Regions from separate parts of the Agrobacterium sp. GW821-FHT14E08 genome, predicted to be linked through region 3. Evidence: predicted binding sites of a transcription regulator. Region 3 holds the regulator's gene; each other region holds the start of a gene.

Region 1 (7,716 bases), on a different contig from region 3:
ATTGACTGTCACAGTTCCGTCGTCAAACTGTTATACGGGCAAGAAGGACGATCACGCGATGCAGCAGGATCACGGGACGGAATTAGGTCAGGGGATGGAACAGGGCATGGACGCAGTAGCGCAGGACAATTTGGACAAGGTTCAGCCGGTGATCGAGGGCGAGAACCTCTGGGACAGCCCCGCCCGTTTCATCAACCGCGAATTCTCCTGGCTCCAGTTCAACCGCCGTGTTCTTGAAGAAACGCTGAATACGGATCACCCGCTTCTGGAGCGGCTGCGTTTTCTCTCCATCTCCGCCGCCAATCTTGACGAGTTCTTTATGGTTCGCGTCGCCGGCCTTGAAGGGCAGGTGCGCCAGAAGATCACGGTCAAGACGCCCGATGGCAAGACGCCGGCCGAGCAGCTGGAAGACATTCTGAAGGAAATCGACAATCTGCAGATGGAGCAGCAGGCCTCGCTTGCCGTTCTGCAGCAATATCTCGCCAAGGAAGACATCTTCGTCGTGCGCCCTGCGGCACTTTCCGATGCGGATCGGACCTGGCTGGGCACCGAATTCGAGGAACGCATTTTCCCGGTGCTGACGCCGCTGTCCATCGACCCTGCGCACCCGTTCCCCTTCATTCCGAACCTCGGCTTCTCCATGGGCCTGCAGCTCGACAGCGTCAATGGCCGCGAGCCGATGACCGCGCTTCTGCGCCTGCCGCCGGCGCTCGACCGTTTCGTGCGTCTGCCGGATGACAGGAACGCCATCCGCTACATCACGCTTGAAGATGTGGTGGGCCTGTTCATTCACCGGCTTTATCCCGGCTATACGGTGCGTGGTTTCGGCACCTTCCGCATCATCCGCGACAGCGATATCGAAGTGGAGGAAGAGGCGGAAGATCTGGTCCGTTTCTTTGAAAGCGCCCTGAAGCGCCGCCGCCGCGGCTCCGTCATCCGCATCGAGACTGACAGCGAAATGCCGCAGTCGCTGCGCCAGTTCGTGGTGCATGAACTTGGCGTGCCGGATAATCGCGTCGCCGTTCTGCCCGGCCTTCTCGCGCTCAACACCATTTCGGAAATCGTGCGCGCGCCGCGCGACGACCTGAAATTCGAACCCTACAACGCCCGTTTCCCCGAGCGTGTGCGCGAACATGCCGGCGATTGCCTTGCCGCCATTCGCGAAAAGGACATGGTGGTTCACCACCCCTATGAAAGCTTCGACGTGGTCGTGCAGTTCCTGCTGCAAGCCGCACGCGACCCCGAAGTGCTCGCCATCAAGCAGACGCTCTATCGCACCTCCAATGACAGCCCGATCGTTCGCGCGCTGATCGATGCGGCCGAAGCGGGTAAATCCGTCACCGCGCTTGTCGAGCTGAAGGCACGTTTCGATGAAGAAGCCAATATCCGCTGGGCGCGCGACCTGGAGCGGGCCGGCGTGCAGGTGGTGTTTGGCTTCATCGAACTGAAGACCCATGCCAAGATGTCGATGGTGGTGCGCCGCGAGGACGGCAAACTCCGGACCTATTGCCACCTCGGCACCGGCAACTATCACCCGATCACGGCCAAGATTTACACCGACCTTTCCTTCTTCACCTGCAACCCGAAGATCGCCCACGACATGGCGAATATCTTCAACTTCATCACGGGTTATGGTGAGCCGGAAGAGGGCATGAAGCTTGCCATTTCGCCCTATACGCTGCGCTCGCGCATCGTGAAGCACATCAATGAAGAGATCGAACACGCCAAGCGCGGTGCGCCGGCGGCGATCTGGATGAAGATGAATTCGCTGGTCGACCCTGAAATCATCGATTCCCTTTACCGCGCCAGCGCGGCTGGCGTCGAGATCGATCTCGTCGTGCGCGGCATCTGCTGCCTGCGCCCGCAGGTGGCGGGACTGTCGGACAATATCCGCGTCAAATCGATCGTCGGCCGCTTCCTCGAACACAGCCGCATCTTCTGCTTCGGCAATGGTTTCGGCCTGCCTTCCGACAAGGCGCTGGTCTATATCGGCTCGGCCGACATGATGCCGCGTAACCTCGACCGCCGTGTCGAAACCTTGGTGCCGCTCACCAACCCCACCGTGCACGAGCAGGTTCTTTCACAGATTATGCTGGGCAATCTCATTGACAACCAGCAGAGCTACGAGATACTTGCGGACGGAACGTCGAGGCGCATCGAGGTGCGTAAAGGCGAAGAACCGTTCAACGCGCAGCACTATTTCATGACCAATCCCAGCCTTTCCGGACGTGGTGAAGCCTTGAAATCCAGTGCGCCCAAATTGATTGCCGGGTTGATTTCGTCCCGCAAGAAACAGGCTGAATGACTCGATCAGAAGCACAGGGGCGGCTGACCGGCCTTGCCCCCGTTTCCGTCATAGATATTGGTTCGAACTCCGTTCGTCTCGTCGTATATGAAGGCCTCTCCCGCGCGCCCGCCGTGCTGTTCAACGAAAAGGTCCTTTGCGGTCTTGGCAAGGGGCTGGCGCTGACGGGCCGCATGCATGAGGAAGGTGTTGGCCGGGCATTGATGGCCCTGCGGCGCTTCCATGCGCTTTCCGAACAGGCGCAGGCGCAGCAGCTCTACGTGCTGGCGACGGCGGCGGCGCGTGAAGCGGAAAACGGTCCGGATTTCATCCGCGAAGCCGAAGCGATCCTTGGTTGCGAGATCGAGGTGCTGTCAGGCGAGAAGGAAGCGCTTTATTCCGCCTATGGCGTTATCAGCGGTTTCCACGAGCCGGATGGTATTGCCGGCGACCTGGGCGGTGGTTCGCTTGAACTCATCGACATCAGGGGCAAAAGCTGCGGCGAGGGCATCACCCTGCCGCTCGGCGGCCTGCGACTGTCGGAGCAATCGGACGGCTCACTGGAAAAAGCCGCGACCATTGCCAGAAAACACGTCAAATCCTTCGCAAAACTTCTGGCGGCCGGCGAGGGGCGTACCTTTTATGCCGTGGGCGGCACATGGCGAAATATCGCCAAGCTGCACATGGAAATCACCGGCTATCCGCTGCACATGATGCAGGGTTACGAATTACCGCTGGAAGAAATGCTGAATTTTCTGGAAGAGGTTATCGTCTCCAGGGACAGCAAGGACCCGGCCTGGCAGGCGGTCTCCAAGAACCGCCGTTCGCTGCTGCCCTTCGGCGCCATCGCCATGCGCGAAGTTCTGAAGGTCATGAAACCGGCAAAGATCGCCTTCTCGGCGCAGGGCGTACGCGAAGGTTATCTCTATTCGCTCCTGACTGAGACCGAGCGGGATTCCGATCCGCTGCTGGTCACGGCCGACGAACTTGCCATTCTGCGCGCCCGTTCGCCTGAACATGCGCGTGAACTGGCGGACTGGAGCGGCCGCACCTTTCCGGTCTTCGGCATTGAAGAGACGGAAGAGGAAAGCCGTTACCGGCAGGCGGCCTGCCTTCTGGCCGATATCAGCTGGCGCGCCCATCCGGACTATCGTGGCCTGCAGGCATTGAACATCATCGCCCATTCCTCCTTCGTGGCGATCACCCATCCGGGCCGCGCCTATATCGCGCTTGCCAATTATTACCGTTTCGAGGGGCTGAACGATAACGGCACCACCCAACCGCTCGCCGCCATGGCGGGCGATCGCCTGCTGGAGCTGGGGAAGCTTCTCGGCGGCCTGCTGCGCGTCGTCTACCTCTTCTCGGCCTCGATGCCTGGCGTCGTCGACCACCTTAAATTCCGCAAATCCACCAATCCGGATGTGGATCTGGAATTCGTCGTACCGCACGACTATTGCGATTTCGCTGGTGAGCGTCTGGACGGACGTTTGCAGCAGCTTGCGAAGCTGACGGGCAAGCGATTGGCGTTCGTATTTGAGTAGCGAACGGATGTCAGCTTTCCGTAAATCAATGTAATGAATTGATCACGGCTATCGTGACAAGAGAATTCAATATTATACTCAATCAACAAGGGCTTCTAACCAGTTAGTTTTGCGATGACGCAAGAAAATTCCCCAGTTGTGCGGCGTATGGTGGCACTCATCAAGATCGTGTGGGTGGTGTCGATTATCGTTGCAGCAACCACCGTGGGAGCTTTGATTGGCTGGGAGCATCATGGATTTGTTGGAGCGTTAGTTCTTGGATTCGTCGGCTTCATTATTGGCGGCTTCCTAAGTTCGCCTTCTCTGCTTTTGCAACTGATAACTTAATGTTTCGCCAACCCGAGCCGCTTCGCATCAAGTTGTTTTCAACGCTTTCCGTCAGAACCGGTGCTGCGGCGTACGCTATGACCAGCGCTCGCAAAAGGCTTCTATATCGCTCGACTGAAAGTCGGAAAGCCGCGCCATGATCGTTTCGAATGGCCATTCCCACCACGCGATTGATGCAAGCTTTTCCGCGATGGATCGCGAAAATCGTTCGCGAATGATCTTCGCGGGAACGCCGCCGACGATGGTGTAGGGCAGCACATCTTTGGTGACGACCGCGCCCGCGGCGAGCACTGCCCCGTCTCCAACAGTGACACCCGGCAAGACGATAACCCCGTGACCGATCCAGACATCGTGACCGATGACGGCGCGGTCCTCCCTGCGCCGGTCGAAAAAGGCGTCATCGCGCACGGCATCCGCAGAATAATATTCAGGGCAATAGCTGAAACGGTGCATGGATGGCCGGTCCATCGGATGGTTCGGAGCGCCTATCCTGACCCCTGCGGCGATGGCGCAGAATTTTCCGGTCGTTGCATCGCCCACCATGCAACGGGGGCCAAGATAGGAGTAATTGCCGAGTTCGGCATTGTGCAGGGAGGTGTCAGCCAGAATTTCGCAGCATTCGCCGACGCTTGAATTTCTTATGCTCGCCGTCGCATGGATGACGGTCTCAGCGATTTTCGGGCGCTTGATCTGTGCGGTCGAATCCATTCCAGCCTCCGGATTTGCGCCTGCTTAACCGGTGATGATGAAGGTGCTGTGACGTGGAGTGGTCAAAGGAGTCCGGCCGGGCCGGGCATCCTTTCTAAAACGCAGATCACGCGCGATACCGCGTGACGCGAAATCCTGTCTTCACGCGGAATGTATCACTTGCCGGGGACACCCGCCGTGGCAAGCGTTTTCTTCCAGTAGTGGTCGGATATGTTTTGCGCGTTCCGAATGATGTGGCCGGCGATTTCGGGGTCTCCGCCCTCGAAGGTTTTCGGGTCGGCGCCGCATAACATCAGGAAGAGCTGCTGATGGGCGACGGCGGCAAAATAGTCGTGGGGCGGCGGCTGCATGTCTGAATCCAAGGCCCGGAATGCCTCAGTGACCTCTTTGCTGGCGCGTTCGAGCGCTGCGTGAATGGTGGCCATCATCGCTGCCTCCGTGCGCTCCAATATGGCCTGTACCTGCCGTTCCGCCGGTGTCAGGACCGGGCAACTCTCACTCATCGAATATCTCTCCTGTCGGTGCAACCATTCCACCGGGCGATATTATCGCAAGGATTGTGTCTGCTTTGCGGGAAAGATTGAAATCGTGGTCCTGAAACGCAACACGCTGGCTGACCACCGTGCCGCGATGCGTGGATCGAAACGGCAATGGGCTGGCACTGCTTTGCAAACGGCTCAGCCGTGCCCGAGCGCCTTGCGGATGCAGGCGCTGAGATAGGCATATTGCAACGGCGTTATCGTCGCCATGGCTTCCGTGCGGCTGGCAAGCCTGTCCTGATAGCCGACCGGAATATCGAACTGGCTGAAGGTGAAATCCCAGCGAATATCCTCGATGATATTGTAAAAATGGTCCGCGCCGCTGACGGCGGTTTTGGCGAGTTCGCCACCGAAAATATCCTGAATCACCAGCGCTGTGACGCCGCCCTGTCCCCGGGCGGGATTTTCGCGCGACCAGAGGGTGCTGGTCTCGCCCGACCAGCTTTTCCTTAAGGCATAATAGAGTCGTTCGGCATGGTCCTGCATGTGGGTCTTCCCTGTTTCGGAACCGCGTTCCGGGTCAGGCATGGTCAGAGGAGAAACGGAGCGCCGCGCAGCCTGAGAAGGCTGTGGGACGCTCCGACCGTTGAATTCGCACCAGGTGCGGACGGTACCGGAATGGATTCCGGCACCTTTTTTACTTCGCGTCGAGCAGGTCCTTGACCTCAAGCAGGACGAACTCGTTGTCATCGGCCTTGTCCAGCGCACGGCCGGCGGAGAAGGGCAGGTTGTTGTCGTTGCCGACGATGATATGCGTGGCGTCAACGCGATCGACATTCTCGATGGTGACGAAAGGCATGTCGTAGAAACCGTTGCTGCCGCCCTGACGCTTCTTGTTATCAGGATCGGAGATTTTCAGCAGATCGATATAGCCGATCTTGCGCGCGGCCTTGCCGACATTGGCGTCATTGAACTCGATCTTGTAGATGCGCTTGACCTTGGAGGGCACGGCAAAGCAGTTTGCTTCCGGCTTCTTCGGGTCGGCGCAGGCCTTGTCGGCGGTGCCGGCGCCATTGTCACGCTCGATGACCAGCGCCGTGCTGTCGTCCAGCATATTGAAGTCGCCGATGGCTTCGCCGCCTTGGGCCAAGGGGTAAAGCCAGGTGCGGCCGGTCCATTCCTTCTTGGCGGTGTCGAGTTCGATGATGCGCAGTGCGGTCGAACCGTCTTCGGTTTTCTCCACCTGGCCGTCGGCGGTGTAGAGCGGGCCTTCGAGAAGGCCATAGAGCCTGGAGCCATCCTTGGAGAGCGCCATGCCTTCATAACCGCCTGAACGCTTCAGGTTGAAAGCCGGCATTTTCTGTGTCGGGTTGCCGGGCAGTGCCAGGGTCGGATGATCCGGGGACTTCACCTCGATGTCGCCAGCCTTGGTGGTAATGACGTCGGTCAACTTGCCGTCGCGGGTGAATTTCAGGATGTAAGGCCCGAATTCCTCGCCCACCCAGAAACCATCGGCAACCGGCTGAATGGATTCGACGTCGAAATCCGCACCCGTCAGGTAACGCTTGCTCGAGCCTTCCAGAACGATCGGGAAGGGGGCCTTCATATCAGGGTCGGAGAGGAACACGGTTTCAAGCGCATTGACCTTGCCGGCGTCCCAGTCGAATTTCAGGTGGTGAAGCATCAGCATGGCGTCGCTGGAATTGAGCTTGGAACCGAAACCATTGTCGGAAAGGCTCCAGAAGCTGCCATCGGGCATGGCCTTGATGCCGGAAAAGCCCTGCATGGGCTGGCCGTTGAACGGCATGGAAAGGCCGGTCAGCCGCACACCGTCCTTGCCGGGCACGGTGCCGAGACCTTCAGCGCGCTTGCGGTCGGCCGTCGTGAACTTGGCGGAGGTCTTGAGGTGCTCCGGCGCATCGGCGGGTGCTGCGATGATGGTATTGGCCGGCAGAATGGCGTGGGAGACCAGCTTTGCCGGAAACTCCTTCTCAGCCGCATGCGAAGCGGTAGCGAGCGCAAGAAGAGCGCAGGATGCGAAAAGAACGTGCTTCATGATGGAGACCCCTCATTTCCTGTTGAAGACAGGATTGAGGCGATATGGTCGTCGCATGACAGGCAGGTGATTGTCGTTTGAAGCTTTGATGAATTTTGATGACGATGCCCTAAAAAGCCAGTATCGCCCCGCGTCTTGGCTTAAGCAGCAGGGGCCTGATACTGGCTGAGCGTACACACGCCGAGCGTCTGGCCGCGGCCCTTGACCGCGTGTTCGCCGAGATATTCGCTGCGCACGCCCTTGGGAAGCACAAGCTGATGCGCAAGATCGGCGGAAATCAGCACGGGGTGCCCCAGCATCTTGCTCAGCGATTCGAGCCGT
Region 2 (7,716 bases), on a different contig from region 3:
CGTGTGGCCGCTGAGGTCGCTGCCGAGCAGATCGCCGATCTGCAGCGGCGCGGTGTCAACGAATTCCATCTCTACACCATGAACCGCGCGCCGTTGGTCGATGCGGTGCTTGAAAATCTCGGTCTGGAGCGTCTGCGCCGCAGCGCAGCCTGATTTCACCCAGCAGATTACAGACATGAAAAAAGCGCAGGTCCCGTGGGGCCTGCGCTTTTTAAATTCGTGTCATCTACGGTTCTTAATTGCGTTTGGTCTTCACGTCTCGTTAGATGAAAAGCATCATCGCTACGAACAAAAACGCCAAACCGACTGCCAAGGCATTGAGAGATTTTGTAAGTCCCATGGGTGCCTCCTGTTGTTGACAGGTTCGATAATATGACCGTTTTGTGGCAGTTGAAAAGCGGTTTCTGTGATGCGGTGCAGCACGGTTTGCGGCGGGGTAAAAAAGTAATCTCTGCAAGCTATTGAAAATAAATATTTATTTTCCCATCACGCAGTGCTTCATATCTTTAAAAAAAGTAAATGACCGGGGTGTTATCCCCAGTCATCCGGTCGAGATTAACGATTTCGCCCTGATTCCGGCCGATAGATTAAGGGCCGGTATGGGACGTTAAGACAGGTTAAAGCGCCTGCAGAAGGGCAGTCGACGGCCAGCCATCCGCGGGGATGCCGAGGCGCTGCTGTTCCTTCTGGATGGCGACACGGGTGCCGGAGCCGAGGATGCCATCCACCTTGCCGACATTGTGGCCGCGCGCTTCGAGCTTGGTCTGAAGCTCCTTCATGGTCGCGTCATCGAAGCCGGGCTCTGGATTACCCTTGTTGTAGACGGGGGAGCCCATCAGGCGGGTGGCAAAATAGGCGGCGGAGGTCGTGTAGATGAACGACTGGTTCCATTCCAGATAGATGTTGAAATTCGGATAGGTGATGAAGGTCGGTCCCTTGCGTCCCTGCGGCATGATGAGGGCTGCGGGCAGGGCGGCAAAATTCCTGTTGCCGTCGCGCGGGGTGACGCCCAGTGCGAACCAGTCGCCGGCGGTGAGCGGACCGCCGAGGCCGGATTTTTCCCAGGGCAGGTTTTCCGGTACGGAGACTTCCTGGATCCAGGGCTCACCCTTCTTGAAGCCGAGATGCTGGATGAACTTTGCGGCGGTCAGGATCGCATCCGGCCCGCTGCTCTTGACGTTGATGTGGCCGTCGCCATCGCCATCGACGCCGAAAGCGATGATGTCCTTGGGCAGCATCTGTACCTGACCGATTTCACCGGCCCATGCGCCGGTATTGGCGGCGGGATCGAGATCGCCGTGCTGGACCATTTCGATCAGCGCCAGCAGCTGCGGGCGGAAGAGTTCCGGGCGGCGGCAATCATGCGACAGGGTCACCAGCGCGTTGCGGGTGTTGAAATCACCCTGAACGGCGCCGAAATCGGTTTCCATGGCCCAGAAGGCGGCGATGACGCCGGCCGGTACGCCGAATTCGTTTTCGGCACGGGCAAAGGTCGATGACAGTTCCTGAAGCTTCTTGCGGCCGATATCGAGACGGGCCTGGCTGACGGTGCGCTGGGAGAATTCCAGGAAGGTCTGGCGGAAGACGCCCTGGGCGCGGTCACGCGAAAGCACCTTGGGATCGATCTGCGCGCCGGCAAGTGCCTTCTGAATGGCGTCGGCTGGAATGCCCTTGGCCGCGGCATCTGCTTTCACGCCCTCGAGAAATGCGCCGAGATCACCGCCGCAGGCCACCTGCTTGGGATCCTCAGGCGAGGCAACGGGTGGCGTGGCGAAAGCCGAGCTGGAAGACAGAAGGGAGAGAGCGGCGGCAAAAAGGATGCTGCGCGACCGGAACGTGGGCATGGGAATTTCCTCAATAGGTTGCTGGCCCGCTTTACCCATATGTTTGCGACAAAAAAACGGACCGAGCGATCTGACGTTGCAGAACAACGCCGATTTTTCGAATGTGTTGCTTCTTGGCCGTGTTTATTTAGCGGAAGCGATCCATTTGCGCCAATTTTTCTCCGTGCCGGCAAAAACATTGATGTCTGTGGGGCCGTTGACGCCCGGCACGACACCGGTGGCCGTATATTGCCAGAAGGCCCATTGCCGGTCTTCGTAGATTTTTGCCGGATGGGCCGCGACGGAGCGCACCCAGAAATGGTAATTTTTGAACTGGCCGACGAGATTGTCGCGGTGGAAGTCAACCGAGGTATAGATGATCGGGCGCTTGCCGTAATGGGCCTCAAGGCGGTCGAGGAAACGCTGCATCTCGGCGCGAACGACATTCGGTGCCGGGCGTGTCTTGCAGGTTGGAGAGGAGGGGTTCCACTCCACGTCGAGAACCGGAGGCAGCGTGACGGCTTCCTTCGGCACGTTGCTGATGAACCAGTCGGCCTGCGCGTCCGCCGTCGAGCAGAAATAATAGAAATGATAGGGCGCGTGCAGGATGTCTGCCGCTGCGGCGTTGCGCCAATGGTCACCGAATTTGGGATCGATACGGTCGGACCCTTCCGTCGCCTTGATGAAGACGAAGGAGACCCCGGATTTGCGCACGGTGCGCCAATCGACATCGCCATTCCATTTGGAGACGTCGATGCCGTGCACCTCATGGCGGTGCGGGTTGTTCATGCCGAAATCCTGCGGGTCTGTATCGGCGAATTTCGGCTTGGAAACGGACGCGGTTTCAAGCAGGTCGTAGCTCGTGGACGTGCAGCCGCCGATCAACAGCAAAGCCGACAGTAGTGCCGATAAACGCAGCCGCATTGGAACCCTGATGAAAGTGTTGTTGCCCATCCCGCAACCGCAAAATGGCGCGGCGCATCTCCCGATTTACTCATAACATGGTAAACAAACTGATATGGCAAGGGGCAATGGCCCTTTTCGGCTCCGCAAGCCGCTGGTTTTGAAGCGATTTGGGCTTCTCTGGCTGCAAAGACAGCAAGGCGCTCGACATTCGGAGCCGCCTTGGCAGCGCCACGCCTGCTCTAACGGAGGTGCGGAAATTTCCTAGGAGAATCAGGCGTCGGCGAGGATGCGGCTGATTTTCGGCTGTGTTTCTGCGACCGGGAGCGTGATGACGGCCCGCCAGGCATAACCCCGGGCGATCTCTTCGAATTCGAGATTGCCGTCAAAGCGGCCGGCCATATTGGCGAGGACGTAGCGAAGATTGGCGCGGGGCGTGACGTGAAAACGGGTGAGCCATGCCTGCAACAGCGAGCGGAACCACTTCGGCAATTGTTCCTGCTGGCCGAAATCGACGATGTGCAGGGAACCGCCGGGCTTGAGCGCGGTAAGCGCCTGTTCAATCGCCTTTTCCCAATCCGGTATCATCGACAGCGCATAGGGGATCATGACGCGGTCGAAACCATCGGGCTCGCCGAATTCGGCGGCGCGGAAGGCGGTGGCGTCGGCCACGCGCAGAACGGGGCGTGCCGCCTTGCCGGCAAAATTCTCGGATGCGGTCAGCAGCATTTCCGAGGAAATATCGAGGCCGAACAGTCTCGCCTGCGGAAACTTGCGGCTGGCCAGAAGCAGGTTACGGCCGGTGCCGCAGCCAACTTCGAGCAATGTGCCGCCTTTCGGCACGTCCAGGCTCGAAATGGTTCGGTCACGGCCCAGAAGATAATATTTGCGGGTAATGTCGTAGATATGCCGCTGGTGGCGGTACATGCGGTCCATCAGGCCCGCATGGGCTTCATCTGCAAGGCTCACATTCTCGCCGACGGTTTTCATGCCATGGCCCTCTGATAGATATGGAAACCGCCATAGATGGCCGAGCGGTCCATGACGTTCAGCTCCTGGGAGCGCTTTTCGAGATAGACCCACTGGTTGCGGATATCGGCAGAAAGCCGGCCTTCGATGACACTCTTTTCGGCGGCTGTGCGGAAGATGACGCGCGCACCGGGAGCGGCGGTGCGGCTGATCTGCGACCACAATTCGTTGAGCTGCACATCCGTCATCCAGTCCTGCGCGTCGAGGAGGATATAGCGATCAACGGCGCTTGCCGGCTTCCTGGAAAGAAGCTCGGTATAGGTGGCGTGATGGACAGCGACGCGGGCGGTGTTGTTGCGGATCGTCTCGTAATATTCCGGCTTGAGATAGGCGGGCAGGGCGCCTTCATGCGGCTCCGGATATCGGCGTGCGAAGGCCTGCCAGGCGAAATAATTGTCGCTGAGCGGGAAGTTGCAGGCGAGCTTTTCCAGCCGCTCCTTGAGCACGGAGGCAACTGTGCCATCGTTCGAAAGGCTTGCCAGTTCGTCATATTGCCGGGGCGGAATGCCGAGACCGAAAAGCGAGCTTTTGCGCTTTGTCAGCCAGCGTACCACCGGCTTGTCGAACAGGGGCGCAACCTTGCTGTCGAAAAACTGGCGCTGTTCGGCAATCGAGCGGCTTTGGGCCATTTCCGTGAGCTTGACGCCGTGCAGGCGCGCCATCAGGTGGCCGGCGCCGATAAAACGGCCCAGCAGGCCGGTACGGTAGATGTTCCTGTCGAAGACCGCGATGCGGCGACGGCCGGACAGCGTGCGCTTCGACCAGTAGGCCTTGGTGGTGTCGTCGAGATGCTCGGCGATGAAGCGGTCATAGCCACGGCTGTTGCTGCGCGTATTGGCGCGTCCGAACTGGCGCACGACGTCCTGATGCGCGGGCAGGTGGCGGAAGGCGGCCAGCTTCAGCTTGTTGAGAGCGATGTGATGCGGGTTCAGATCCACCACATCGATGCTTGCCGGGTTGCGGGAGAGATAGGCCAGCATGTTGCAGCCACCCGAACCGATGGTGACGATGCGGTGGCCTTCGCCAAGCTCCATCGCTTCCATGTCGATTTCCGGGTCTTCCCAGATCTGCGGATAAACGAGGCCGGAAAAGAGAACGCCGAAGAATCGTTCGGAGAGACCGCTTTTCGAGAGTGCCTTGTGCTGGAGCAGTGCGGACTTCAGTTTCGTGTTTTTGCTGAAGCCGGTCTTGGGTGCCGCACTCGTCATATGTTCCACCTCTCAGTCGATTGAGAGGCGTCTACAGCCGTGACGCTACAGTTTGATGACAGGGGCTGTGGGCTGGGGCAAGGAATCGAAAAGACGATGGGAGCCAATCCGTGCCGCCCCGAGCCGGACAGCAAAGAAGAGTGGCTTCGTCAGATGGAAGGCGAGTGACACCAATCACGCGGACATCATCCTCGGGCTTGTCCCGATGATCTGCAGCGGATTGATTTTTCGACGTGCTTGGATCCTCGGGACAAGCCCGAGGATGACGAAAGAAAAGTGCCCGGCGTGTTTTCAGAAAAGCCGCTTCGCCTCAGGGTTCCGAGCATAGTCGGAGGCAATCACTTGCGCAGAACGTGCAGCATGCCCTTGCGCTTGGCGTCGTAATAATAACCGCGTGCATAAAGCCGAACCGCATTGTCGCGGTTGCTGTCGGCCACCAGCCATGCGCCACGCAGATATTTGACGGCATATTTGAGGTTCGTTTCGGCATCGAACAGGCCGGAAGCGGGGCCATCAAAACCCATGGAGCGGGCTGTGGCATGCTTGATCTGCATCAGGCCGAAGTGTCCGCCATTATAGGCGCCGGGATTGTACATGCTTTCACGCTGGACCACGCGGTGCACCAGATCTTCCGGCACATTATACATCACCGCATATTTCGAAATCAGCCCGCTCAGCTTTTCGCGTCCGGCAGGTGCCGATTTGAGGGGCGCCGTTACCGTTTCATTCTGCCGGATGGCGGCAAGGGCGGCGTTGGTGGGGCCGGCGGCATAAGCGAGAACCGTGCTGTCAGGTTTCGGCAGCGGAATGACCTTGCGTTCAGCCGTCAGCTCGGTGCCGATTGACGGTGTGCCGGGTGGTGGCGGCGCGGGTGGGAAGCTGCCCTTGACGGCGACGACCTGGGGCAGATCGGCGGCGGCGTTGTGGGCCGGCGTTTGCGCTGCGGCTCCGGCTGTCTCGATGGCGGCGGCTGCCGGTGTCGTGGCATGCGGTGCGAGAGCTGCGGCCGTGGTCGGCGCGGATGTCGTCACGGTCGCCTGCGCCATCTCTGCCGGTTGCTGTTGCGGCTGCATCTGGGCGGCGATTGCCGCCGCTGCGGCGATTTCAGAAGCCGGCGGCAGGGCCACGCGGCCGCCCTTGACGGCGACGGCGGTGGGAAGCGTAGCGGCTTGTGGAGCGGTTGCGGTGTCTGCCGTCTGTGTTGCCGGTACGGCGGGCGTCACGCCTGCTGCCGTGTCGGCCGTTATCGGCTGAGTCGATGCCTGTGCAGGAGTGGCAGTGGGGTTTACTGCCGCGATTTTCGGGCCATCCGGCCCTTCCTTGGCGGTATATTCGACACTTGTGCATCCAGCCAATGCCAGTGCGAGGCCCACGGTGGAAGACAGAAGAACTGCGCTTCTTCCGCGGAATTTGCCCGAATTTCGCATGTTGCCGCCTTCGTTATGCCTGTCTCTCGATACCCCCGCGTCAAGCGAAGCAGGCAGTGTCCCGTCGAGCCTTCATTAACCTATTGTAAGGATAGCGGCAAGCCGGGACGTGGCACCCCGGTTTTCAGGCGGTTTTTCAGGCCGCGATTCGCCTGTATCCGGCGCTGACGGCGCGGCCGGAAATGAAGTGGGTGCGGTATTTCGGCCGGATTTTTTTATTGCCGGACATGCGGCGCACCAGTGCCAGCGTGGAGCCGAAAAACAGCGCCTGCACCGCCAGAACGACAATGGCCATCACCAGGATTACGGCCTGCGCGGTGGCGAATGTTTCGATGGCATTGCCGGACGTCGAAACAAACTGGGGCAAGAGCGCCAGAAACAGGGCGAAATAGCGCGGGCGCAACGCAGCAATGGCGTAAGAGTCACGGAAAATACCGCTCCATGATTTGCCAGGCAGGTTGTCGTTATCGGCATTGGCGGCCTGTGCGGCCGGCGTGGCAAAGGTCCATAACAGGAACAGCATCAGCCAGCCGATACCGGCCCATTGAACGATGTCGAGAAAGGATTGCGGTAAATAAGCCAGCCCGGCCACGGGAATGGCCGAAATCGTCATGGCCGTGACGATACCGAGCGCTCCGCCGCTGACGGAGGCGAGGATCGTTTTCCTGCCGCGGACGCAGGCATAGGAAGCGACAGAGAATACAAGGGGAGAGGGAAGTGCGAACACAACGGCACATGCTGCACAAAAAATCAGCCAGGCCTGTCCAGACATTCTCTTCCTCCTTGCCCTCCCTGTCACCGCATTAATTAGCCTATCGTAAAATTAGGCTGCTGTGAACGGTTGACCGACGTGTTCCATCACTTCGGTAAACCATTTTGCAGAAAGGTCGAAATGCTTTCCGCCCTTGATACGCGGAAACTCGATGGTCCGCAATTTGCCGTTCTGGTCTTCATCATGACCGGTGACGCCGGAGACCTTGTTGAGCGCGCTTTCGACGGCGAGATCGACCATGCCCTGGATGAGGCGCAGATCATCGCCATTGGCGGGGGCGGAGCGGGCGAAATAGCCTGACTTCTGCACCATGGAGCGTTCCGCGCCGATAAGGCTGGCGAATTGCTTCTGGAACCAGCCGCCGACATTGATGGTGTCGATCTTCACGTGACCGAAGGCATCGCGCTTGACCGCTTCGCCGGAGGCTTCGCGCTCGGCAACAATCGAATCAAGGCCCGCACCTTCGGAAACGAACAGCGTGACATAGCCGTGCCTGTCCATGATCTCCTTGAGGCGCTCGGCCTCCGCCTCGATGTCGAAGGCCATTTCCGGCA
Region 3 (7,716 bases):
ACCGAAACGGTTGCCAGCGGCAAGTACCCGGTTTCCCGCCCGCTGTTCTTCTACGTGAAGAAGGCTCACCTGGGCGTTATCCCGGGCCTCAAGGAATATGTCGAGTTCTTCGTTTCCGATGAAATGATCGGCCCGGATTCTCCGCTTGCCAACTACGGCCTCGTTGCCGCTCCGGACAAGGAGCGCGAAGAAATCCGCGCCAAGTTCGCAGCCGGCGCGTCCATGTAATAAAGAAGAGGGGCGCGGCATGCTGCGCCCCTCGTTCCGCTCCGGCGCTCTTCCGCTTTGGTGATTGTCTCCGGTTGACAGTTCCGATCCATCGTCGTCCACATAATTGTTGATCGATTACAGATGGATAGGATGTATCAACCTTGACGCTTGCCAGACTTTGATCCAGTCAGGCGGCAAGCATCTCCGGGTGGTTCAGCCGTCTCGTTTTGATGACTTTTTGATTTGCCCGATATCGCACCGTGCTCTTGAGGCACGCCGAGGGAACTCTAATGAACACATCGATCCTTTTGTTGATACTGGCGCTGATCGGCATCGGCAGCTATCTGCTCGGCAGCCGCCGTGCCGTTGCCCTGTCTGGCGGGCGTCCCGCCAACATGCATTCCCGTGCCGGTTATCACGGTTCCTACGCGGTCGTCTGGGCGGTCTTGCCCGCGGCGTTCATTCTTGCTGTCTGGCTCATTGTCAGCCCGCTCGTCGTCACCTCGGCGGTACGCGGAAATTTCCCTGAGGATGTGCGGGCGCAATCCGAGGCGCAGCAGAGCTTGACCTATGGCATGGTGACCTCCATCGCCCGTGGCCTTCAGCGGCTGACGGCGGAGGAAACCGCGCAGGTCGATGCCGATACGGCGGCGGTAAGGCCGCTTCTGGCCTCGAAGGGTGTGGCGATCGCCGGTGATCCCGAGCGGTTCATGGTCGATGCCGCCCATACGCTCAACGACATGACCTCCACCAGCCGTTTCGCGATGGTCGCCATCGTGCTGTTGGCCGCACTCGGCGGTGCCGCTTATGCGCTGCGTTCGATTGCACCGCGCTTCCGGGCACGCAACAAGGTCGAGAGGGTCATTCTCGCGGCCCTGCTCGTCGCTTCTTCCATCGCCATCCTCACGACCATCGGCATCGTTATGTCGATGCTGACGGAAGCGATCCAGTTCTTCACCATGGTTCCGGCCCACCAGTTCTTCTTCGGTACGGTGTGGGATCCACGTTTCGCGGCGGCTGGCGCAACCGACTCCTCCGGTCAGTTCGGCCTGATCCCGCTGCTCGCCGGCACACTCTATATCGGTCTCGTCGCCATGCTGGTGGCTGTCCCGGTCGGCCTGTTTTCGGCAATCTATATGTCGGAATATGCGTCGCCGCGCTTTCGCTCCGTGGCAAAGCCGCTGCTTGAGGTGCTCGCCGGTATTCCGACCATTGTCTACGGCTTCTTCGCGCTGACGACGGTTGGTCCTTTCCTCAGAGACATTTCCACGCAGATCAACGGTCTGGCGACGGGTAACTACGCCAATTTCATCCAGGCGCAGAGCGTCATCACCGCCGGCTTCGTCATGGGTATCATGTTGATCCCCTATGTCTCGTCGCTGTCGGACGATATCATCACCGCGGTGCCGCGTTCCCTGCGTGACGGTTCGCTCGGCCTTGGCGCGACGCGGTCCGAAACCATCAAGAAGGTCATCGTTCCCGCCGCTCTTCCCGGCATCGTCGGCGCCGTGCTGATGACGGCATCGCGTGCGATCGGCGAAACCATGATCGTGGTTCTTGCGGCTGGTGTTGCCGCGCGCCTGCAGCTCAACCCCTTCGAACCCATGACCACGGTGACGGTCAAGATCGTCAGCCAGCTGACCGGCGACCTTGAATTCACCTCGCCGCAAACGCTGGTTGCCTTCGCACTGGGCATCACGCTTTTCGCCATCACGCTTTGCCTGAATATCTACGCGCTTTACATCGTGCGCAAATACCGGGAGCAATATGAATGACCGACATCGTTTCTCCCGCGGCCGGTGCCGCCGTGAACAAGGCCACGCGCCGTGATATCGGCATCAAGCGCCGCTATGCCGCCGAACGCCGCTTCCGTGCTTATGGAATGGCAGCGATTTCCTTCGGCCTCATCTTTCTCTTCCTGCTGCTCTGGTCGGTCGTATCCAAGGGTTACACCGCGTTCCAGCAGACGATGATCACCGTTCCGGTCGAGTTCTCCGAACTGATCATCGACCCGAAGAATGAGCGTGCCGCCAATCCCGCAAAGCTGATGACGGCCAATTATCCCGTCCTCGCCCGCGATGCGGTTGCCAAGGTTCTCGGCGTCGCGCCAACGGACCGCGCCGGTCTGCGCGCCGTTAACGTCATGATCTCCGACAGCGTCCGCACCCAGTTGCGCGACATCGTCGTCGCTGATCCTGCCGTTATCGGCACCATACGCACCGTCACGCTTCTGGCATCGGGCGATGTGGATAGCGCCTTCAAGGGCCAGGTCGATCTGACGGTGGATGAGGCCAACCGCCGCATCTCGAACCAGCAGCTCGGCTGGATGAACCAGCTCGCCGAAGGTGGCCAGCTTGGCAAACATTTCAATACCGGCATCTTCGTTAACGGCAATTCGAGCCGTCCGGAAGCGGCGGGTGTCGGTGTGGCGCTGATCGGTTCCTTCTATATGATGATGATCGTGCTGGTTCTGTCGCTGCCGATCGGTGTCGCCGCCTCGATCTATCTCGAGGAATTCGCGCCGAAGAACCGCCTGACGGACCTTATCGAGGTGAACATCAACAATCTCGCGGCCGTTCCCTCCATTGTTTATGGTCTGCTCGGTCTTTCCGTCTTCATCAACTTCATGGGCTTTCCGCGCTCGGCCTCTCTGGTCGGCGGCCTGGTCCTGACGCTGATGACGCTGCCGACGATCATCATCGCCACGCGCGCCGCATTGAAGGCCGTACCGCCGTCGATCCGCGCCGCAGCACTCGGCCTCGGCGCCTCCAAGATGCAGACGATCTTCCATCACGTCCTGCCGCTTGCCATGCCCGGCATTCTGACCGGCACGATCATCGGCCTTGCTCACGCGCTGGGCGAAACGGCGCCGCTGCTCTTGATCGGCATGGTGGCATTCGTTGCGAATTATCCGACAACGCCGATGGATCCGTCCACGGCTCTGCCGGTGCAGATTTACATGTGGGCGAACGAAGCCGAACGCGCCTTTGTCGAAAGGACATCCGGCGCTATCATCATCCTGCTTTTGTTCCTCATCGTCATGAATGTTGGCGCAATCCTGTTGCGTCGCCGCTTCGAACGGCGCTGGTAGAGGGAGATTGAGCAATGAACATGTTGTCGGAAGCAGCAGTTGAAAAGGCGCTGGACAAGAAAATGAATGAAGTTTCATACAAGATGATCGGCAAGGACGTTTCGGTTTATTACGGCGAGAAGCGTGCGCTTTACGACGTGAACCTCAATGTCCGGGAAAACACGGTGACCGCCCTTATCGGCCCGTCCGGTTGCGGCAAATCCACTTTCCTGCGCACCTTGAACCGCATGAACGATACGATCGACGGTTGCCGGGTCACCGGTAAGATCACGCTCGATACCGACGATATCTACGATCAGGCGATCGACGTCGTGGAACTGCGCGCCCGCGTGGGCATGGTGTTCCAGAAGCCGAACCCGTTTCCGAAGTCGATTTACGAGAACATCTCCTACGGTCCGCGCATCCATGGTCTTGCTCGTAACAAGGCAGATATGGACCAGATCGTCGAACACAGCCTGCAGAAGGCCGGCCTGTGGAATGAGGTGAAGGATCGTCTTCACGAATCCGGCACGGGTCTTTCCGGCGGTCAGCAGCAGCGTCTGTGCATTGCCCGCGCGGTTGCCGTCAGCCCGGAAGTCATCCTGATGGATGAACCTTGCTCGGCGCTCGATCCGATCGCGACAGCGAAGGTTGAGGAGCTGATCCACGAGTTGCGCACCAATTACACGATCGTCATCGTCACCCACTCCATGCAGCAGGCGGCGCGTGTTTCCCAGCGCACGGCCATGTTCCATCTTGGTCATCTTGTTGAGGAAAACGAAACGGACAAGATGTTCACCAATCCGGATGACCAGCGCACGCAGGATTACATCATGGGCCGTTTCGGCTGATCCCGGCCGGCGCTTTATCGAAACCGAACAAGACTGGTGCCTCTGCCGTGCCCGCTTCCGGGTCCGCGCATGCAGGCCAAGCCGGAGGACTAGACCGTGACACAGACAACGACCCATTCGCATATCCTGTCGGCCTATGACGACGAATTGAAGTTTCTGACGCGCCGTATCGCCGAAATGGGCGGTCTTGCCGAGCAGATGTGCGGCGATGCCGTGCGCGCGCTTGTCAATTCCGATGCCGCACTCGCGCAGAAGGTCATTTCCGACGATACAATTCTCGACCACGCCGAACGCGAAATCGGCGACAAAGCCATCGTCACCATCGCCAGGCGTCAGCCGATGGCGGCAGACCTTCGCGAGATCATCGGCACCCTGCGTATCGCCGCAGATCTCGAACGCGTCGGCGATCTCGGCAAGAACACGGCCAAGCGCGTCATCGCGGTTGCCGGAACCGGCGTGCCGCGCAAGCTCGCGCGCGGTATCGAGCATCTATCGGAACTGGCGCTGGTGCAGCTCAAGGAAGTCCTCGACGTCTATTCCACGCGTTCCGCCGAGAAGGCCAATGCCATTCGCGAGCGCGATGAGGAAATCGACGCCATGTACACGTCGCTCTTCCGTGAGCTTCTGACCTACATGATGGAAGATCCGCGCAACATCACCACCTGCACGCATCTCCTGTTCTGCGCCAAGAACATCGAGCGTATCGGCGACCATGCCACGAATATCGCTGAAACGATCTACTACATGACCACCGGCAGCCAGCCGGAGGGCGAACGTCCGAAGGACGACAGTTCCAACACTCTCGGTTCGGTGACCGAGTAACAGACAGGCAGAAGCTTGCGGAGTTCAGTATATGGTGCCCAAGATTGCAGTTGTGGAAGACGAGGAAGCGCTGAGCGTCCTGCTTCGTTACAATCTCGAGGCTGAGGGATACGACGTCGACACGATACCCCGTGGCGATGAGGCGGAAATCAGGCTGCAGGAGCGTATTCCGGATCTTCTCATCCTGGACTGGATGCTGCCCGGCGTATCCGGTATCGAACTCTGCCGTCGTTTGAGAATGCGGCCGGAAACCGAGCGCCTGCCCATCATCATGCTGACGGCGCGCGGTGAGGAAAGCGAGCGGGTTCGTGGTCTTGCCACCGGCGCCGATGACTATGTCGTCAAGCCGTTCTCGACCCCGGAACTCATGGCCCGCGTCAAGGCCATGCTGCGCCGGGCCCGTCCCGAGGTTCTCTCGTCGGTGCTGAAATGTGGTGATATCGAACTGGATCGCGAGACTCATCGCGTTCACCGCAAAAGCCGCGAAGTGCGCCTCGGCCCGACGGAATTCCGCCTGCTTGAGTTTTTGATGACATCGCCGGGCAGGGTCTTCTCCCGTTCACAATTGCTGGATGGCGTCTGGGGTCACGATATCTATGTCGATGAGCGCACCGTCGACGTGCATGTCGGACGCCTGCGCAAGGCCCTGAATTTCTCCCATATGCAGGATGTCATCCGCACCGTGCGTGGTGCCGGATATTCGATGGAAGCCTGAGCGGAACTGAAACCTGTAGTTTCATTCGGATTACGCAGAAATCAGAAGGCCCGAAACCGGAATGGTGTCGGGCCTTTCGATTTTGAACTTTCCGCAAACAGGGCGCCCTCGTCCTTTTTAGAAGGGCGGCAGATGGTCCGTTGAAGTCCGGATTAAGTGGTGAAACCTGACATGCATGAAAAAGGACGCGGCATGCCGCGGACGAATTCAGAGCATTTGCAGCAAGGGCGCGTTGCAGCTGTAAGTTCGCAGAGCGCGCAAGAGCAAGGATTGGCAACGCTTCTTGAACAAAACGTGCTCCAAGTCGGAACCACCTTGGGTTTTGCCATAAAAAAACGGGCCCGAAGGCCCGTAGTTTTTGAGTGCTGATAACGTGCCGCAACACTCAAGCCTTGCGGCGCTCGCTTACCGGCTGATAGGCGAGCTTCGCATGGAACTTGCAATAGGGCGAGGATTCCAGCGCTTCACAACCGCAGAAATGGAAGTCGTCCTTCAGCGGATCGCCAACCGGCCACTTGCAGGTGCGCTCGGTCAGTTCCGTCAGCGTCAGGCGACGGGAAATCGGCGTGACAACGTTTTTGGAAGGAACGTAATCGAGAACCTGTGCGGTCTCGATGTCAATCTCCTCATGCAGCGCCGTTGCCGCGTTCGAACGGGTGAGAACCCGCGCCGGGGCTGCGTTGACGCGGCCTGCGAAAGTCGTCGTGCGCGGGGCAGGTGCAGCGGTGCGCTTGGGCGCGGAACGCGCCGAAGTGACCGGACCGCCAGCCTTGACGCGTCCCGGCAGGTTGAGACGATGGACCTTGCCGATTACGGCATTGCGGCTGACACCGCCCAGCTGCGCTGCAATCTGGCTGGCGCTAAGCCCCTCGGACCACAATTTCTTGAGTTTTTCGACTCGCTCGTCTGTCCAGTTCATGCCGCTTCTCCGCTTGTCGCGTGTATTTTCGGCAGAATCCTTCTCCGTCTCGCGGGCGTGCCGCAAGCGTGGTTTCCGCCGGATTTTTGGTGACTAGTTCCGCCGCAATGCAGTCTAGTAATTAGCGATTAACCTAGTGCCACGCAGACTCCGTGGCAAGAGTCGGGGGAATCATCTGGAATCGATTTTCCGGTTTTCCCCAACTTGCTGGCGAGTTGAGTCTGAAAGGCAACACCTTGGGGCTCGCCGGCCGCCACCTACTAGGGCTTGAGAAGCCCGGGAAACGCGGACTTTTGTTGACATCGGCAAACGAAGTGACAATAGTGCCCCTGCCGCCGCGAGGCGGCATTTTTGATTTTCAGGCGAGGGATAACCCTTGAAGCCTATTGACAACCGTTGACAGCGCATCTGCGCAAGGAGTGATACAGCCATGGCCGAAGCCGCCGCGCCATTGTTTGATACGTTTTCCAGAGCCCCCCTGCGCTTTGAGCGCGGTGAGGGCGTCTGGCTGTTCACGGAAAGCGGCGAACGATATCTCGATTTTGCGGCCGGTGTCGCCGTCAACTCGCTGGGCCATGCCCATCCGCACCTTGTGGATGCGATCAAGACGCAGGCCGAGAAGGTCTGGCACGTCTCGAACCTCTATGAAGTGCCGGGACAGGAAAAACTCGCCAGGCGCCTGACGGAAGCGACTTTCGCAGACAAGGTGTTCTTCACCAATTCCGGCGCGGAAGCACTGGAATGTGCAATCAAGACCGCGCGCCGTTATCACTATTCGAAGGGGCATCCGGAAAAGTTCCGTATCGTGACCTTCGAAGGCGCGTTCCATGGCCGCACGCTTGCGACGATCGCCGCCGGCGGCCAGCAGAAATATCTCGAAGGTTTCGGTCCCAAGGTCGAAGGTTTCGATCAGGTGCCGTTCGGCGATGTCGATGCCCTGAAGGCAGCCATCACGGCCGAGACGGCCGCACTTCTGATCGAGCCCATCCAGGGCGAGGGCGGTATCCGCGCGCCCAGCAAGGAATTCCTGCAACTCCTGCGTAGCCTGTGCGACGAGCACGGCCTGCTCCTGATTTTCGATGAGGTCCAGACGGGCGTCGGCCGCACGGGCAAGCTCTTTGCCTATGAG
Region 4 (7,716 bases), on a different contig from region 3:
CTTGAACGCCCATTGATGCAGCTCTTCGCCGTTCACGCCCAGCGGGTTCTGCAGGCTCTGGTCCGGCCCGGCACCATATCCGTCAAGTGAGATCGCGAAATTGCGAACGACGACCTTCGGCATGGCACTTTCCTCCATCATTCAGGAGGCCGGATCGCCAGCGCCGGCAATCTGCCTCAGATTTCTCTTTCCAGATTGACCGCTGTCGGAATTTGTCCGCCAGCAGCGCCCTTGTCTTCCGTAACAGTGTTCAGGAGATGATCGGCGATCAGCTCCGCCTGGAATTTACCAAGCTCGTAGCAATAGGTGATCTCGCGCTTTTCCGCCGACCAGTAGACATCGGGGCGGCCGCAGGACTTTGCCGTCAGCTTGACGTCGCCCTTGAGGCCATAACCGCCGAAACTGCGGCTGATGAGATCGAGAACCTTCGATTCCTTGACCATAATGGCATAGGGTTCAAGTTCAGGGTCACGCGGCGGCACATAGCTGACGGAAAATCTGGAAGGTGTCTGGCTGCGGTGGGGCGCCAAAAAATTCTCCCAGGCCGAAGCGACGCCGGGATAGGCGGCGGCGCATTTGCCGAATTCGGCATTGTCCAGCCCCATCATGGCGGCAAGATCGCCATAACCGTCCTTGTCACGGCCGACCATCAGGCAGGCCATGTTGCGGTCGCGGCTTCTGTCAGGCACCAGCGCGGAAAAGACCGGTGCTTCGTGATCGGGCAAGGTCTCCGCCTCGCGCGCCAGATACCAGCTGTCGGTGGCGTTGACGAGCGCGGTATCGAGCCATTCCTCATTGGCCTGGAGGATGAGAGTGCCCGCCAGCTGATCGGCAGGAGCCTGGACGCTGCCAGTATCCGCGGTTCCGAAATCCGAGATTAGCATGCGCGCACCCTCGTGGTAGAGCGAGAAGATTGCGTTGCCGATAACGAAATTGACCGCCTGCTGCAGCTGCTCGTCGGACAGGCCGTCGAGACCGGAGGCGACCTGCGCGTTCGCCGCAATCGGAGCCGTCAACGAAACGAAAGCCAGCGGAACGGCGGCCAGAAAACGACGGAACATAAAATCAGACCTTCCGGGATCGAGGAGCGTCACTGATTCCCGATGCTAACGAAACACGCAATGGGCTGGTTGCATCACCCCTCAAGAATCGGGTGGATAGTGTCCTGTTTCGAGATCATAGCTGCAAAGAAGCAACGCCGATCCGAACCGGAAGGACCCCACCATGACCGATCTCGTTTTTACAGCAATGCCGGCTAAGGATGCCGAAGCTTTCCGGGCGGGCGCTGCCGACGCCTATGGCAACCCGCCGGAGAAGGCCGTTTCCCCGGGCGGCATGCCGTGCCGTCATTGCCTCTCGCAGATCAATCAGGGTGAAGGCATGCTGATCCTCGCCTACCGGCCCTTTCCCTCGCTCCAACCCTATGCCGAAACGGGTCCGATCTTTCTTCACGCTGAGCCCTGTGAGCGATATCCCCAGACGGATGCCGTTCCCCCGATGCTCGATAGCCCGGATTATATCGTTCGCGGATATGGCAGCGACGACCGGATCGTCTACGGCACCGGCGCCGTGACGGCGACAGGCGATATTGTCTCACGCGCCGAACATCTCCTGAGCCGCACCGATATCGCCTATGTACATGTGCGCTCTGCCCGGAACAATTGTTACCAGTGCCGTATCGATACAGCATAATCGCAAGATTACCTGCAATTTTAACTGATGAACTAAACGGGCTTCAAGCTTTATGCGTCATGGTTGGGGCATCGGAAACAAATTGATTTGAGCAGCAAAATGGCAAACAACCTCAACATAGTGACCCGCGCCGCACCCCGGAGCAAGACCAGGATTTTTGCGACCGTGCATTACTTCAGCCAGTCGACCCGAGGCCGCGTGCTGGACCTGTCGGCCACCGGCATGGCGCTCGAACTGGACGGACCTTTCGCGGCCGCCAAGGGTAGCCGGGTCAAGGTGCAAAGCGAGGATCTGGGCTTCATCGAGGGCGAGGTGCAATGGCAGCATCAAAACCGCCTCGGCCTGCAGCTGAAGCTTTCCACCAATACGCTGGCGCAGCTCTCCTCCTATTTCCGCTTCTTCCATGAAGAAGTGAAGCCGACGCTCGCGCGTTAAGCCACTGGTTTTCGAAATCGGAATGCGCCGAGCGAACGCAGCGCATTCCCTTGCGATGGCGCATGCGGCGCAGTCGTGACAAAAAATTTATCAAACGGTTGAAAACAGGCCTCTCCGTCACCGGCCTGTCATTTTGATGATGGACTCCTCGGCGATTGCTTCTACCTTGTCGTCTTCCATGACAGAGCAAGCTTCATCCGAAGGAGTTCCCATGTCGTCGCTTCTCGCTCTCCACCCCATCAGCCGCCGTTCGCTTCTCAGCGGCATTGCCGCCTCCTCAGCGCTGGTGATGCTGCACCCGTTTGCCGCGCGCGCGGCCGCCAATCAGGCGCATCTGCGCATCATGGAAACGACTGACATCCATGTTCACGTCTTTCCCTATGACTATTATGCCGACAAGCCGAACGACACGATGGGGCTGGCGCGCACCGCCTCGATCATCGGCACCATTCGTGCCGAAGCCGGAAATTCGATGCTGGTGGATAATGGCGACTTCCTGCAGGGCAATCCGCTCGGCGACTATATCGCCTATGAGCGGGGCATGAAGGCCGGCGACAAGCATCCCGTCATCAACGCCATGAACGTGCTCGGCTACGACTGCGGCACGCTCGGCAACCACGAATTCAACTACGGCCTCGATTATATGTCGAACACGCTGGCGGGAGCGGGCTTCCCTTACGTCTGCGCCAACCTCACCAAGGGCCAGCTTGCTTCCGATCCGAAGAACGACGAGCTGTTCTTCAAGCCCTATGTCATTCTGGAGAAGCAGATCCGCGATGGCGCGGGCGTCACCAGCCCGGTCAAGGTCGGCATCATCGGCTTCGTGCCGCCGCAGATCATGATGTGGGATTCCAAGAACCTCGAGGGCAAGGCGCAGACGCGCGATATCGTCGAGGCGGCGAAAGCCTGGGTGCCGGTCATGAAGGAAGAAGGCGCCGATATCGTCATCGCGCTGTCCCATTCCGGCATCGACGGCAAGGGCCAGACCGAGCGCATGGAAAATGCCTCTCTCTATCTGGCGGGCGTCGAAGGCATCGACGCGATCTTCACCGGCCACCAGCATCTGGTCTTCCCCGGTCCGAAGACCTGGGACGGCATCGAGGGCGTTGATGCCGTCAAGGGCACCTTGCAGGGCAAGCCTGCCGTGATGGCGGGTTTCTGGGGTTCGCATATGGGCCTGATCGACCTGCTGCTCGAAAAGGACGGCAAGAGCTGGAAGATCGTCGATTTCACCTCCGAAGCCCGGCCGATCTATCACCGCGATGAAAACCGCAAGGTCGTTGCCGATTTTACCGACAAGCCGGAGGTCATCGCCGCCGCCAAGGCCGATCACGAAGCCGCCCTCGCTTATGTGCGCCGCCCGGTGGGCAAGACGTCCGCCCCGCTCTATTCCTATTTCGCACTGGTGGCCGATGATCCTTCCGTGCAGATCGTCTCCAATGCCCAGACGTGGTACATCAAGGACATGCTGAAGGAAGGGCAATATAAGGACCTGCCCGTGCTTTCGGCAGCGGCGCCCTTCAAGTCCGGCGGTCGCGGCGGTGCAGACTATTATACCGATGTCCCCGCCGGTGACATTGCCATCAAGAATGTCGCCGACCTCTATCTTTACCCCAACACCGTGCAGGCGGTGCTGATCAACGGCGCGCAGGTCAAGAACTGGCTGGAAATGTCGGCGGGCATGTTCAACACTGTCGAGGCTGGCGCCAAGGATGCGCCGCTGCTCAATGCGGATTTCCCGTCCTATAATTTCGATGTCATCGACGGTGTCACCTATCAGATCGACATTTCCAAACCGGCGAAATTCGACAAGGACGGCAAGGCGGTCAATCCGAACAGCAACCGCATCGTCAACCTGCAATTTGAAGGCAAGCCGATCGATCCCGAGCAGAAATTCGTGGTGGCGACCAATAATTACCGGGCGAGCGGCGGCGGCAAATTCCCTGATATTGCCGCCGACAAGGTGATCTTCGTGGCTCCCGACACCAACCGCGACGTGATCGTGCGCTATATCATCGATCAGGGCACCATCAATCCGTCTGCTGATGCCAACTGGTCCTTCGCGCCGGTTGCCAATACCTCGGCAATCTTCGAAACCGGCCCGAAAGGCCGCCACTATGCGGCCGATATCAAGGGCGCGAAGATCGAGGATGCCGGTGAAGGCGCGGAAGGTTTCGCGAAATTCCGTCTGGTTCTCTAGGGATTGCAGCCCTCCCGGCGGGAATGCGCCGGGAGGGCGAACTTGTCCACGACGCCTCCATCCAACTCGACGTCATCCTCGGGCTTGACCTGAGGATCCATTGACTGCGGCGGTGTGTGGGTCCCCTGGTCAAGCCCGAGGATGACGTTGAGCTTGATGAAAGCCTGTCAGCCACATCGCTGACTATTCCTCAATCACGGCCAACCACAGCGCGTAGCAGCAGCGGCAGTTCCGCCGGTGGTTTCTGCTCGATGCGCCGATAGTCGCTGCCGTCGCGGTTGCGGCGGATCAGCCGCAGGCCGACCATGTCACGCCGAAGCATCGCGGCATCCCGAAAGAGATGCAGACCATCCAGAAAGCCGCTGAATTCGCGTTCGGAGAAACTGCGGCCGGCCGGGATTTTCGCCCAGAAATACCAGAGGCATAGTTCCTGCTGGGATCGGCGGGCGGGCCATTGCATCAACCGGCCGTCGCCATCGAAAATCCGCGCGGTCTTCAGCACCCTGCCCTCATTGGCGGTGGGCATTGTCTCCGCTCGTGTCTGCGGTAACGGAGGCCCGCTTTCGGCGGATGGCGTGCGTGACGCACGCAGATGCTGGAAATTGCGGAACCCGGCAGCGCGGCTCAGAAGATTGAGCATCTCCACATGGCTTGGCTGGCGGTCCAGCCGGCCGATCTGTTCGCGGAGCGATTTGGCAAAGGTCGATACGTCGGCAATATCAATGGAAAGGATCGAACGTGGCATGACTTACCCTCAAGTGCCATTCCGAAACGGTGTCGCTGATCGCCGGCTTCCGACAAGGCACGGGATAAGTGCTGTCAATCTTTCCAAATGCAGGTTTAGCTTCCCTTGCGGGACGGCGATGCCTCGGTGAACTGCTGACCGTGGGTTAGGTATAGGCAGGCCGGTCGCTTGCGTCAATTGGTGTTGCCTGGGGCTTGGTGCCGAGATTGCTGCCTTTTTTCTTCTCCCCGTTGGGGAGAAGGTGGCCCGAATAGTCGGATGAGGGGGCAAGCTCTCGGTTTATTACGAACGTTGCCCCCTCATCCCGCTGCCGCGGACTTCTCCCCCTCGGGGAGAAGAAACACGCGGCACCTTCTCAGCCAAAAAGCATTTGTCGCGGTTTCAAATAATTTCACTCTGCGGCGACAGAAATATTCCTCTGCTTGCTTCCGGCAACTATCCTGTTGAAATCCTTCTGGTTCGGGCAGGCCGACAGACGCTGCTGGAATGCCGTGGCCAGCCACTGGCCGGCCGGGCCGGCGGGTGAATCGACACGGCGGAGCGCAAAGAGCGGGTACTCGCCCTGCTCATAGGCCTCGAGGTCCAGCGCCTTCAGGCTGCCATTGGTCAGATCGTTGCGGACGATCGATGCGGGCAGACCGCCCCAGCCGAGACCGCCCTTGATGAGCTGATATTTCGTGGCGATGTCGCTCACCCTCCAGGTCTTGTAGGACAGAACGTTGAAATCACGTCCCTTGGTCAGCCCCGACGCGTCGGTGACGACGAGTTGCACCTCCTCGCGGACATCGCCAAGGACCAGCGGCCGTTCGATCTGCGCCAGCGGGTGATCCGAAGCCACGACCGGCAGCATGAAGGAATGCCCGACCTTTTCGACGACCAGTTCGTCATCCTGGCGCAGCAGCGCGCCGCCGATGCCGATGCCGGCCTTGCGGGAAAGCACCATGTCCATGACCATGCCCAGCTCGCCGACATTGAGGCTGAGGGTGACAGTGGGGAATTCCTTGCGAAAATCCCGCAGCACGGCCACCATGGCCTCCGCCGGCACCATGGTACTGATGGCGACGGAAAGTTCCGCCTCAAGCCCCTGCTTCAGCCCCTTGGCGCGCGCGCGCATTTCCTGCAGGCCGGCGACGATGCGCCTTGCATCCTCAAGCATGGCGCGGCCTTCATCGGTCAGCCGCGGCTGGCGAACGCCATTGCGCTCGAACAGGGTGACTTCCAGTTGCGCCTCAAGATTGGCGATAGTGTAGCTGACCACCGACTGGGCACGATTGAGCGTCCGCGACGCGGCGGAAAAACTGCCGGTCTCAGCCACCGTCAAAAACACCTGCAATTGGTCGAGCGTCGGGTTCGCGTCCATGTTCCATCCATTTCATCGATAGATGGCTTCCACATTATCACAGTTTTCTTGATGGCAGCAATTCCTCATATAGGGGGCAATGGAAGGGCGTCGTGCTCTCCCGCCCTCCCAAGGCGCCCGTCAATTCATCGCATATTGCAAGGAAAGACCATGTCCAACATTCTGCTCATCACCTCCAGCCCGCGTGGCGAGGAATCGGTCTCCAACAAGTTTTCCGGCGAACTCGCCAGCAAGCTGAAGGCCAAATCGGCTTCCAACACCCTGGTCCACCGCGATCTCGCCGCCGACCCCATTCCGCATCTCGACACCGTCAAGACCGCTGCCATCCGCAAGCCGGCTGACCAGCGCACGGCTGAAGAAGCTGTTGCCGCCGACTATTCCGACAAGCTGGTTGCCGAGCTTCTGGCTGCCGACACGGTCGTTATCGGCACCGGCCTCATCAACTTCAACATCTATTCCGGCCTGAAGTCGTGGATCGACAACGTCGCCCGCGCCGGCCAGACCTTCCGCTACACCGAAACCGGTCCGGAAGGTCTTGCCAAGGGCAAGAAGGTCTACATCGTGCTCGCAGCAGCCGGCGTTTATTCGGAAGGCCCCGCCGCTCCGCTGAACCATGCCGTGCCCTACCTCAAGACCGTTCTCGGCTTCATGGGCATGACCGATGTGGAAGTGATCTATGTCGAAGGTCTGGCATTCGGCCCGGAAGCCGTCGAGAAGGCCGTTGCAGCCGCCGGCGCCAAGGTTGCCGAACTGGCGCAGGCCGCCTGAGCCTGTCTGATGGCGGCGTGATTGCCGCTATCAGCCGACCCACAATCCGTGACGGCCGTGGACCTGGTCCCGGCCGTTATTTTTTGCCGCGTAGAGCCGCGCATCGGCCTCCGATAGAAGCGCGCGAAAAAGCTGCCCGTCCTCGAAAGCCGTGGCGACACCGATGCTGACGGTCAATGGTGTGCCGTCCGGCCGTTGCAGGTCCGCGAGGATCGCCATTCTGAGATTGGCCGAAAAGGTGAGCGCGGCCTCATGCGGCACCGCCGGCAAAAGCGCCACGAACTCCTCGCCGCCGAAGCGGTACAAATGGCCATGCGGCTGCACGATGCGTTTCAGCACAGCGGCGAATTCCCGCAATATTTCATCGCCCTGCAAATGCCCGAACGTGTCGTTGACGGTCTTGAAGTGATCGATATCGACGATCAGCACGCTGACAGGGCGCTTTTTCTCCAGGCATTCCACGACAACCGAAGGCGCATCGAGCTCCATGCGGGCGCGGTCCGATACGCCGGTTAG

What was found. Region 3 encodes PhoB, which activates phosphate uptake and scavenging genes when phosphate is short. Its sites were predicted from a motif close to TGTCATNNANCTGTCAT; they were not measured.
Region 1: AC1ROR_RS02905 (DapH/DapD/GlmU-related protein) is a predicted target of PhoB. The motif match lies at 4,898-4,914, and genes of this name have one in related genera.
Region 2: AC1ROR_RS08055 (BtaA family protein) is a predicted target of PhoB. The motif match lies at 5,008-5,024, and genes of this name have one in related genera.
Region 4: AC1ROR_RS03180 (bifunctional 2',3'-cyclic-nucleotide 2'-phosphodiesterase/3'-nucleotidase) is a predicted target of PhoB. The motif match lies at 2,243-2,259, and genes of this name have one in related genera.

Annotation. Positions count from the first base shown of each region.
Region 1 is NZ_JBXAPJ010000001.1:589,025-596,740, forward strand. Features, by position in the region: gene hdaA (DnaA regulatory inactivator HdaA) at 1-5, shown strand, start outside; gene AC1ROR_RS02895 (RNA degradosome polyphosphate kinase) at 59-2,305, shown strand; gene ppx (exopolyphosphatase) at 2,302-3,825, shown strand; gene AC1ROR_RS02905 (DapH/DapD/GlmU-related protein) at 4,228-4,860, opposite strand; gene AC1ROR_RS02910 (hypothetical protein) at 5,016-5,363, opposite strand; gene AC1ROR_RS02915 (YunG family protein) at 5,538-5,885, opposite strand; gene AC1ROR_RS02920 (esterase-like activity of phytase family protein) at 6,037-7,395, opposite strand; gene AC1ROR_RS02925 (adenylate/guanylate cyclase domain-containing protein) at 7,536-7,716, opposite strand, start outside.
Region 2 is NZ_JBXAPJ010000001.1:1,610,481-1,618,196, reverse strand. Features, by position in the region: gene metF (methylenetetrahydrofolate reductase [NAD(P)H]) at 1-153, shown strand, start outside; gene AC1ROR_RS08070 (lytic murein transglycosylase) at 618-1,844, opposite strand; gene AC1ROR_RS08065 (glycoside hydrolase family 25 protein) at 1,968-2,747, opposite strand; gene AC1ROR_RS08060 (class I SAM-dependent methyltransferase) at 3,000-3,716, opposite strand; gene AC1ROR_RS08055 (BtaA family protein) at 3,713-4,963, opposite strand; gene AC1ROR_RS08050 (transglycosylase SLT domain-containing protein) at 5,302-6,390, opposite strand; gene AC1ROR_RS08045 (LysE family translocator) at 6,527-7,162, opposite strand; gene AC1ROR_RS08040 (pyrophosphate--fructose-6-phosphate 1-phosphotransferase) at 7,214-7,716, opposite strand, start outside.
Region 3 is NZ_JBXAPJ010000002.1:468,208-475,923, reverse strand. Features, by position in the region: gene AC1ROR_RS11030 (substrate-binding domain-containing protein) at 1-228, shown strand, start outside; gene pstC (phosphate ABC transporter permease subunit PstC) at 501-1,985, shown strand; gene pstA (phosphate ABC transporter permease PstA) at 1,982-3,301, shown strand; gene pstB (phosphate ABC transporter ATP-binding protein PstB) at 3,316-4,131, shown strand; gene phoU (phosphate signaling complex protein PhoU) at 4,228-4,953, shown strand; gene phoB (phosphate regulon transcriptional regulator PhoB) at 4,985-5,668, shown strand; gene AC1ROR_RS11000 (GcrA family cell cycle regulator) at 6,054-6,587, opposite strand; gene AC1ROR_RS10995 (aspartate aminotransferase family protein) at 7,018-7,716, shown strand, end outside.
Region 4 is NZ_JBXAPJ010000001.1:648,876-656,591, reverse strand. Features, by position in the region: gene AC1ROR_RS03200 (dihydrofolate reductase family protein) at 1-123, opposite strand, end outside; gene AC1ROR_RS03195 (DUF4344 domain-containing metallopeptidase) at 177-1,061, opposite strand; gene AC1ROR_RS03190 (DUF1203 domain-containing protein) at 1,225-1,692, shown strand; gene AC1ROR_RS03185 (PilZ domain-containing protein) at 1,792-2,127, shown strand; gene AC1ROR_RS03180 (bifunctional 2',3'-cyclic-nucleotide 2'-phosphodiesterase/3'-nucleotidase) at 2,339-4,327, shown strand; gene AC1ROR_RS03175 (DUF2087 domain-containing protein) at 4,518-5,072, opposite strand; gene AC1ROR_RS03170 (LysR family transcriptional regulator) at 5,464-6,432, opposite strand; gene AC1ROR_RS03165 (FMN-dependent NADH-azoreductase) at 6,583-7,200, shown strand; gene AC1ROR_RS03160 (GGDEF domain-containing protein) at 7,231-7,716, opposite strand, start outside.